2 regions of the Geobacillus sp. Sah69 genome follow, and region 1 is predicted to be linked to the other one. Evidence: a T-box and tRNA genes for the amino acid it is inferred to sense, from the RefSeq annotation. Region 1 holds a T-box; the other holds one or more tRNA genes.
What was found. The T-box of region 1 lies ahead of AP057_RS10430 (valine--tRNA ligase). A T-box ahead of a tRNA ligase gene usually reads a tRNA of that ligase, here a tRNA-Val.

Region 1 (4,546 bases):
AGAGCCGTTTTTGCCGCTTGAGACGGAAACGAAGGAGGTCAGCGCACAGACGGAGGAAGACATCGCTTCGCTGCTGCCGCCAACTGAGGCGAAGGTATCGATCGGGGCGGCGAAAAAGGCGGTTGAGGAAGAAGAAACGAAAACAAAAAGCGAAAATGCGCTTTACTTGACGAAACTGTTTGCGAAAAGCGAGGAGAAAGAGTTTACGAAACTGAAAATTTGCATCGTCCAGCAAGGAGATTCATTGGACAAGATTGCCGAACGGTATGATGTGACCGTCTCGCAGCTTTTGCGCGCCAACGATTTGGAAGGCCCAGATGACGTGCACGAGGGGCAGCTGCTCTATATTCCGGCCATGGCGGGAAGCCGTCCTTTCTCATGAAAGGAACGCTTTCCGTTTCTTTTGCCGATAAGGGGGCGTAACAAATGGCCGCACAGGCTGACCGATATGAGGCTGTGCTCGCCCAGTACGGTCTTCGTCCAGAGCGCATGGAGCAGCGAGGCAAAGCCGTCAAAGTATACACGAACCGCGGTGTTTTCGCCTTAAAGCCGCTTGAAAGCGAGCAAGAAGCCGCCGCCGTTTGGCAGTCTCTTCAGCATGGCGGCCCCCATTGTCTCCCGCTTTACCTGACGCGGCGGCGGTCGCTGTTTGCCACAGAAGGCAGGCGCCTTTATTATTTGCAAGCATGGCATGACGGCGAATCAAAGGTGGAGAAGGATGCGGTGGACGCCTTTTTTCGCGAGCTCGCCCGCCTCCATCGCGCCACCGTCCGTACGATCGAGGTGAGTGAGGAAGAGGCGGCGGCGTACCGAAAGCAAAAAAAGGACGAATGGCAACGGGCGCGGATGGTTTGGGAAGAACGGATTGAGCGGTACGAAGCGGCGTGGTACATGTCTCCGTTTCAGCTCCAATGCTGCACCTATTTTCATGAGGTGATGCGCGCGTACTCGTTCGCTGAAGAACGGCTCGATGTGTGGGAAGAGACGCTCAAAGAGACGAAGCAATGGCGCATCGCCTGGGTGCACGGCAAAGCGCGCCTCTCCCACCATCTCCCGCCGTATTGGATCAGTTGGGAGCGGGCGCATTGGAATTCGCCGCTCTTTGATGTGATCGCCGCGCTCCGTTTTCACGTACAGACAATGCCGCCGCTTGGGCGCGAGTGGCTTGAAGGGATGGGGGAGTACGAGAAGGAGCTGCCGCTGTCCGACGGGGAGCGGGCGTTTTTATACAGCCATTTGGCGGAGCCGCGTGGGTTTGTCCGCTGTTTGGAGCGGTATGAGGCCGCTTCGCGGAACGAGCGGAACGAACGGGAATATGTGACCGCGCTGCAACGTTGTTACTGGGCGTTCAAAAACATGGAGGCCGTTGTCATGCATCTTGTCCAACGCGACGCCGCGCAGCAGGAAGAGGCGATGGATAATGAACAGCCGGCGGATGAAAGCAGCAATGGTTAAATGGATTTTGAATCCAGCCCAACAAAACGGCGTCGCACTAAATCCATTCCAAATGGAGCGCCACGGCAATGAAAACGAAGATGGCCAATAAAATGACATCAAACGTCGTTGGCAGAAAAATGGTGCGGATCGCTTGAAAAATGGTGAGCGGGATGATCACTTGGGCGCAGACGGCGCGCACTTGCCGAAGCCAAGGCGGCCATGAATACGGGTTGAATCGCCGCATCGGTGTTCCCTCCTTCTCCGGTTTACTATACAATATGAAACGTGCGGTGGTTTGTCACCAAATGCACACGGATGGAATAAATAAATAAAAACTTGGCAAAGATGATGGACAATGGTAGTATAATAATCGAATCATGACGACAAAAGCGAAGACGGGGAGGAGTACAGCGGTCCGCGCCTGCAGAGAGGGAAATCAGAAGCTGCGAGATTTCCTAGGATGACGGCTGCTGGAAGGTCGCCCTTGAGCTGCTTCTTTGAAAGGCGCTGCTGCCGAGTAGAGGAAGCCGGCATCATGCCGTTATGCCAATGAAGCGCTTAAGCTTCTAGAAGGCCGGTCAACTAAACTGATTGTGGGCTCGCCAGCCGATGTTTCACCGGTGGGTTGGCCGTGTTGCGGTTCTCTTCATCACCAGCCTTCTAGGCTTAAGAAAAAAGGTGGTACCGCGAAAGCAGCTCCTTTCGTCCTTTTCGGATGAAAGGGGCTTTTTTGCTTGCCGGCTGTGCGGCATTGCTTAGTGGGAAGCCGCCGTCGGCCGCATTGTCCATCATGTTGAAGGAGGGAAATGAAACATGGCACAGCACGAAGTGTCGATGCCGCCCAAATACGACCATCGCGCCGTTGAAGCCGGGCGCTACGAATGGTGGCTGAAAGGAAAATTTTTTGAAGCGACCGGTGATCCGAACAAACGACCGTTTACGATCGTCATCCCGCCGCCCAACGTCACCGGCAAATTGCACTTAGGGCATGCGTGGGATACGACGCTGCAAGACATCATTACGCGCATGAAGCGGATGCAAGGGTATGACGTCCTGTGGCTTCCGGGAATGGATCACGCCGGCATCGCCACCCAGGCGAAAGTCGAGGAAAAATTGCGCCAGCAAGGGCTGTCGCGCTACGATTTAGGCCGGGAAAAATTTTTAGAAGAAACGTGGAAGTGGAAGGAAGAATACGCCGGCCATATTCGCAGCCAATGGGCGAAGTTAGGGCTTGGGCTTGATTACACGCGCGAGCGGTTTACACTTGACGAAGGGCTTTCCAAAGCGGTGCGCGAAGTGTTCGTCTCGCTCTACCGGAAAGGGCTCATTTACCGCGGCGAATACATCATCAACTGGGATCCGGTGACGAAAACCGCGTTGTCGGACATTGAGGTTATTTATAAAGAAGTGAAAGGCGCGCTCTACCATATGCGCTATCCGCTCGCCGACGGCTCCGGCTTCATCGAGGTGGCGACGACCCGTCCGGAGACGATGCTCGGCGATACGGCCGTTGCCGTGCATCCGGATGACGAGCGGTACAAGCACTTGATCGGCAAAATGGTGAAACTGCCGATCGTTGGCCGCGAAATTCCGATCATTGCCGACGAATATGTCGATATGGAGTTCGGCTCCGGAGCGGTCAAAATTACGCCGGCGCACGACCCGAACGACTTTGAAATCGGCAATCGCCACAACTTGCCGCGCATTCTCGTCATGAACGAAGACGGCACGATGAATGAAAACGCCATGCAATACCAGGGGCTTGACCGGTTTGAATGCCGGAAGCAGATCGTCCGCGATTTGCAAGAACAAGGCGTCCTCTTTAAAATCGAGGAGCACGTGCACTCAGTCGGTCATAGCGAACGGAGCGGCGCGGTTATTGAACCGTATTTGTCGACGCAATGGTTTGTGAAAATGAAGCCGCTCGCCGAAGCCGCCATCAAGCTCCAGCAAACCGACGGCAAAGTGCAGTTCGTGCCGGAACGGTTTGAAAAAACGTATTTGCATTGGCTTGAGAACATCCGCGACTGGTGCATTTCACGCCAGCTTTGGTGGGGGCATCGCATCCCGGCATGGTACCATAAAGAAACAGGCGAAATTTACGTTGACCATGAGCCGCCAGCGGACATTGAAAATTGGGAACAAGACCCGGATGTGCTTGATACATGGTTCAGCTCGGCGCTCTGGCCGTTCTCGACCATGGGCTGGCCGGATACCGACTCGCCGGATTACAAGCGCTACTACCCGACCGATGTGCTTGTCACCGGCTATGACATCATTTTCTTCTGGGTGTCGCGCATGATTTTCCAAGGGCTTGAATTCACCGGAAAGCGTCCGTTCAAAGACGTGCTCATCCACGGTCTCGTCCGCGACGCCCAAGGGCGGAAAATGAGCAAATCGCTCGGCAACGGCGTCGATCCGATGGATGTGATCGACCAGTACGGCGCCGATGCGCTCCGTTACTTCTTGGCGACCGGCAGCTCGCCGGGGCAAGACTTGCGCTTCAGCACAGAAAAAGTCGAAGCGACGTGGAATTTTGCTAACAAAATTTGGAACGCCTCGCGCTTTGCCTTGATGAACATGGGCGGCATGACGTACGAGGAGCTTGATTTGAGCGGCGAAAAAACGGTCGCCGACCATTGGATTTTAACGCGTCTCAACGAAACGATCGAGACGGTGACGAAGCTCGCTGAGAAATACGAATTCGGCGAAGCGGGGCGTACGCTGTACAACTTTATTTGGGACGACTTGTGCGACTGGTACATTGAAATGGCGAAATTGCCGCTTTACGGTGACGACGAAGCGGCGAAAAAGACGACGCGCTCCGTGTTGGCGTATGTGCTCGACAACACGATGCGCCTGCTTCACCCGTTCATGCCGTTCATTACCGAGGAAATTTGGCAAAACTTGCCGCATGAAGGCGAATCGATCACCGTCGCTCCGTGGCCGCAAGTGCGCCCTGAGCTGTCGAACGAAGAAGCCGCGGAAGAAATGCGGATGCTCGTCGACATCATCCGCGCCGTCCGCAACGTCCGCGCCGAAGTGAACACGCCGCCGAGCAAGCCGATTGCGCTCTATATTAAGGTGAAAGATGAACAAGTGCGGGCGG
Region 2 (4,546 bases), on a different contig from region 1:
AAAGCCGTCGCCGTCCATGGACGGACAAGGGTGCAAATGTATGAAGGGAAGGCGAATTGGGACATCATTAAGCAAGTCAAAGAGGCCGTCAACATTCCAGTCATCGGAAACGGTGATGTCAAAACGCCGCAGGATGCCAAGCGGATGCTCGAAGAAACTGGGGTTGACGGCGTGATGATCGGGCGGGCGGCGCTCGGCAACCCGTGGATAATCTATCGCACGGTCCGCTATTTAGAAACAGGGGAGCTCATTCCCGAACCGACCCCAAGGGAAAAAATCGATGTCTGCCTGCTGCACTTGGACCGTCTGATCGCCCTTAAAGGCGAGTACATTGCGGTGAAAGAAATGCGCAAGCACGCGGCTTGGTATTTAAAAGGCATCCGCGGGGCGGCGAAAATCCGCAACGCCATCAACGAGTGCGAGACGCGGGACGAATTGGCCGCGCTCTTGCTTCAAGTCGCCGAAGAAGCGGAAAGCCGGGCGGCGAACGCCGAAGCCGTTTAACGGATTTCCGAAAGAAGTCTCCCACCTCAAGGAACGCGAAGGGTGTAACCCAGTGAGTAAGTGGGAGATGAATGTTGGTTGGCGTTAGCCAACGAATAGGATAGAATATGGCTAGAACGGACACCTTCGGAACGAAGGGAAGCGTAAAGGGTTCTGGTGTGTGGCTTACCGTTCGGCGAACACGCACAAGTCGCTTGAAGCCTTCACCTCTAAGCGAAGCGTAGGTAGCGGGTAGTTCACACAACGGAGATGACGTTCATGCAGCGGAAGACTGCCAGCGGGTGCTGGCAGTATTTTTCGTAAAAAATCGCTAAATGGAGTGAATGAGGTATGAGCCATGAAGAATTGAACGACCAACTGCGCGTCCGCAGGGAAAAGCTGAAAAAAATTGAGGAATTGGGTGTCGATCCGTTTGGCAAACGGTTCGAGCGCACGCATAAAGCGGAAGAGCTGTTTGAACTGTACGGAGATTTGTCAAAAGAGGAACTCGAAGAGCAACAAATCGAAGTCGCCGTCGCCGGCCGCATCATGACAAAGAGAGGCAAGGGAAAAGCGGGCTTTGCTCACATCCAGGACGTGACGGGACAAATTCAAATTTACGTCCGCCAAGACGATGTTGGCGAACAGCAATACGAGCTGTTTAAAATCTCCGACCTCGGCGACATCGTCGGCGTGCGCGGCACGATGTTTAAAACAAAGGTCGGCGAACTTTCGATCAAAGTATCGTCGTATGAATTTTTAACAAAAGCGCTGCGTCCGCTGCCGGAAAAATACCACGGCTTAAAAGATATCGAGCAGCGCTACCGCCAACGCTACCTCGATTTAATTATGAATCCGGAGAGCAAAAAGACGTTCATCACCCGCAGTCTCATTATTCAATCGATGCGTCGCTATCTTGACAGCCATGGCTACTTAGAAGTCGAAACACCGATGATGCACGCCGTAGCAGGCGGTGCGGCGGCGCGCCCGTTCATTACGCATCATAATGCGCTCGATATGACGCTGTATATGCGGATCGCCATCGAGCTGCATTTGAAACGGCTCATCGTCGGCGGCTTGGAAAAAGTGTATGAAATCGGGCGCGTTTTCCGGAATGAAGGCATTTCCACCCGCCATAACCCGGAGTTTACGATGCTCGAATTGTACGAGGCGTATGCCGACTTCCGCGATATCATGAAATTAACGGAGAACTTGATCGCTCATATTGCCACGGAAGTGCTTGGCACAACAAAAATCCAGTACGGCGAACATCTTGTCGACTTGACGCCTGAATGGCGGCGCCTCCATATGGTCGATGCGATCAAGGAATATGTCGGCGTCGATTTCTGGCGGCAGATGAGCGACGAAGAGGCGCGGGAGCTGGCCAAAGAACACGGTGTCGAAGTCGCGCCGCACATGACGTTCGGCCATATCGTCAATGAATTTTTTGAACAAAAAGTAGAGGATAAACTGATCCAGCCGACGTTCATTTACGGCCACCCGGTCGAAATCTCGCCATTAGCCAAGAAAAACCCAGACGACCCGCGCTTTACCGATCGGTTTGAGCTGTTCATCGTCGGGCGCGAACATGCGAACGCCTTTACGGAACTAAACGACCCGATCGATCAGCGTCAACGGTTTGAGGAGCAGCTGAAGGAGCGCGAACAAGGAAACGATGAAGCGCACGAAATGGACGAAGATTTCCTCGAAGCGCTCGAATACGGCATGCCGCCGACGGGCGGACTCGGGATCGGGGTCGACCGGTTAGTCATGCTTTTGACCAATTCACCGTCCATTCGCGATGTATTGCTCTTCCCGCAAATGCGCCATAAATAACCACGATCGTCCCCTGTTGCGAACAACGGCAGGGGACAGTTTGTTATGAGAACTCGATTCAAGAAAAAGCCGGCTGCTGCCAGCCCCTAAGAAGGCCGGTGAAAAACAACGGATTCGTTTGGTTTTTGAGAAATCGAAAGGAACGAAGTTATAGTGTTGCAAAGTTTCTCAATTTGCCGCCCGTCCTAGACAAATGGAAAGATCTAAACCGGAAAATCGTTGATCATTACTATCGTCTTGGCAAATCATATTTGCATCATACACCACTCGCATTTGCCTATAACACGTACCAACGCTAATTTTCGTTCGACGATTGACTTTTAGTCATAGAATGTATATAATGAGCAATGTTGTTTTTGAGAACAAAACAAAAAACGAAATGAGTTGACAAGCTTTCTTCAGTGTGTTATATTATGATAGCACGTGAGACGTCAATAATGACGAACAAAAGGATATTGACAAGCAAACAAATTTGATTATAATATAACTTGTCTGTTCTGTTGACTGCCTAGTGATGATAGCGGAGGGGAAACACCCGTTCCCATCCCGAACACGGAAGTTAAGCCCTCCAGCGCCGATGGTAGTTGGGGCCAGCGCCCCTGCGAGAGTAGGTCGTCGCTAGGCAACAGCGTGGAGGATTAGCTCAGCTGGGAGAGCACTTGCCTTACAAGCAAGGGGTCGGCGGTTCGATCCCGTCATCCTCCACCATTTATATACCATGAGCCATTAGCTCAGTAACGAGCGTTGCATCTTCGAGTTCGCTGCGAGTTGCCCCGACGCACTTGACTTCTTCGAATAAGCTTGTAGAGGAAGGGGCAGGTAGAGTGAAATGAAGCTTAGAGTGTATACCCAACCATGAGCCATTAGCTCAGTAGGTAGAGCAACGAGCGTTGCATCATCGAGTTTGCTGCGAGTTGTCCCGACGCATCTTGCATCTTCGAATACGCTAGCAGAGGAAGGGACATCGTTCGCTGTGAGTGTATACCCAACCATGAGCCATTAGCTCAGTAGGTAGAGCATCTGACTTTTAATCAGAGGGTCGGAGGTTCGAGTCCTCCATGGCTCACTACCAACTATATATTTGCGGGTGTGGCGGAATTGGCAGACGCGCTAGATTCAGGGTCTAGTGCCCTTTACGGGCGTGGGGGTTCGAGTCCCTTCACCCGCATAATGATTTGGGCGGAAGTAGTTCAGTGGTAGAACACCACCTTGCCAAGGTGGGGGTCGCGGGTTCGAGTCCCGTCTTCCGCTCCATTTATTTTCCTATTAGCCGGGGTGGCGGAATTGGCAGACGCACAGGACTTAAAATCCTGGGGTAGGTAACTACCGTGCCGGTTCGAGTCCGGCCCTCGGCACTTGCGCTCGTAGCTCAATTGGATAGAGCATCTGACTACGGATCAGAAGGTTAGGGGTTCGAATCCTCTCGAGCGCGTTAGCGGGAAGTAGCTCAGCTTGGCAGAGCACATGGTTTGGGACCATGGGGTCGCAGGTTCAAATCCTGTCTTCCCGATAGCGTCCGCATGGGGCCTTAGCTCAGCTGGGAGAGCGCCTGCTTTGCACGCAGGAGGTCATCGGTTCGATCCCGATAGGCTCCATTATCGTTCCTTGAAAACTGAACGAAACGAAGCGCGACGAAAAGCGGAGGTCCGCGGGTCGCCGCGATGGGCAAATGTTCTTCGCCTGCAAGGATGCTTGCACCCGGAAGGTGAAGGTTATTTGACCCCGAGCGGCGGCGGATCGAAGCTGGACAATACGAAAAGCGGAGGTCCGCATGGGCCGAAGCAAAAGCCAATCAACTTTCTTTGGAGAGTTTGATCCTGGCTCAGGACGAACGCTGGCGGCGTGCCTAATACATGCAAGTCGAGCGGACCGAACGAGGGCTTGCTCTTGTTCGGTCAGCGGCGGACGGGTGAGTAACACGTGGGCAACCTGCCCGCAAGACCGGGATAACTCCGGGAAACCGGAGCTAATACCGGATAACACCGAAGACCGCATGGTCTTCGGTTGAAAGGCGGCCTTTGGGCTGTCACTTGCGGATGGGCCCGCGGCGCATTAGCTAGTTGGTGAGGTAACGGCTCACCAAGGCGACGATGCGTAGCCGGCCTGAGAGGGTGACCGGCCACACTGGGACTGAGACACGGCCCAGACTCCTACGGGAGGCAGCAGTAGGGAATCTTCCGCAATGGGCGAAAGCCTGACGGAGCGACGCCGCGTGAGCGAAGAAGGC

Region 2: it has a tRNA-Val gene. The T-box ahead of AP057_RS10430 (valine--tRNA ligase) is inferred to sense a tRNA for this amino acid. The anticodon was not compared.

What each region holds. Positions count from the first base shown of each region.
Region 1 covers NZ_LLKS01000039.1:114,552-119,097, forward strand. The annotation lists gene spoVID (stage VI sporulation protein D) at 1-382, shown strand, start outside; gene ysxE (spore coat protein YsxE) at 427-1,455, shown strand; gene AP057_RS10425 (hypothetical protein) at 1,493-1,681, opposite strand; T-box leader at 1,821-2,150, shown strand; gene AP057_RS10430 (valine--tRNA ligase) at 2,251-4,546, shown strand, end outside.
Region 2 covers NZ_LLKS01000042.1:10,124-14,669, reverse strand. The annotation lists gene dusB (tRNA dihydrouridine synthase DusB) at 1-504, shown strand, start outside; gene lysS (lysine--tRNA ligase) at 835-2,319, shown strand; rRNA gene rrf (5S ribosomal RNA) at 2,827-2,943, shown strand; tRNA gene AP057_RS11010 (tRNA-Val) at 2,952-3,027, shown strand; tRNA gene AP057_RS11005 (tRNA-Lys) at 3,313-3,385, shown strand; tRNA gene AP057_RS11000 (tRNA-Leu) at 3,403-3,487, shown strand; tRNA gene AP057_RS10995 (tRNA-Gly) at 3,499-3,573, shown strand; tRNA gene AP057_RS10990 (tRNA-Leu) at 3,589-3,674, shown strand; tRNA gene AP057_RS10985 (tRNA-Arg) at 3,678-3,751, shown strand; tRNA gene AP057_RS10980 (tRNA-Pro) at 3,756-3,829, shown strand; tRNA gene AP057_RS10975 (tRNA-Ala) at 3,842-3,914, shown strand; rRNA gene AP057_RS10970 (16S ribosomal RNA) at 4,119-4,546, shown strand, end outside.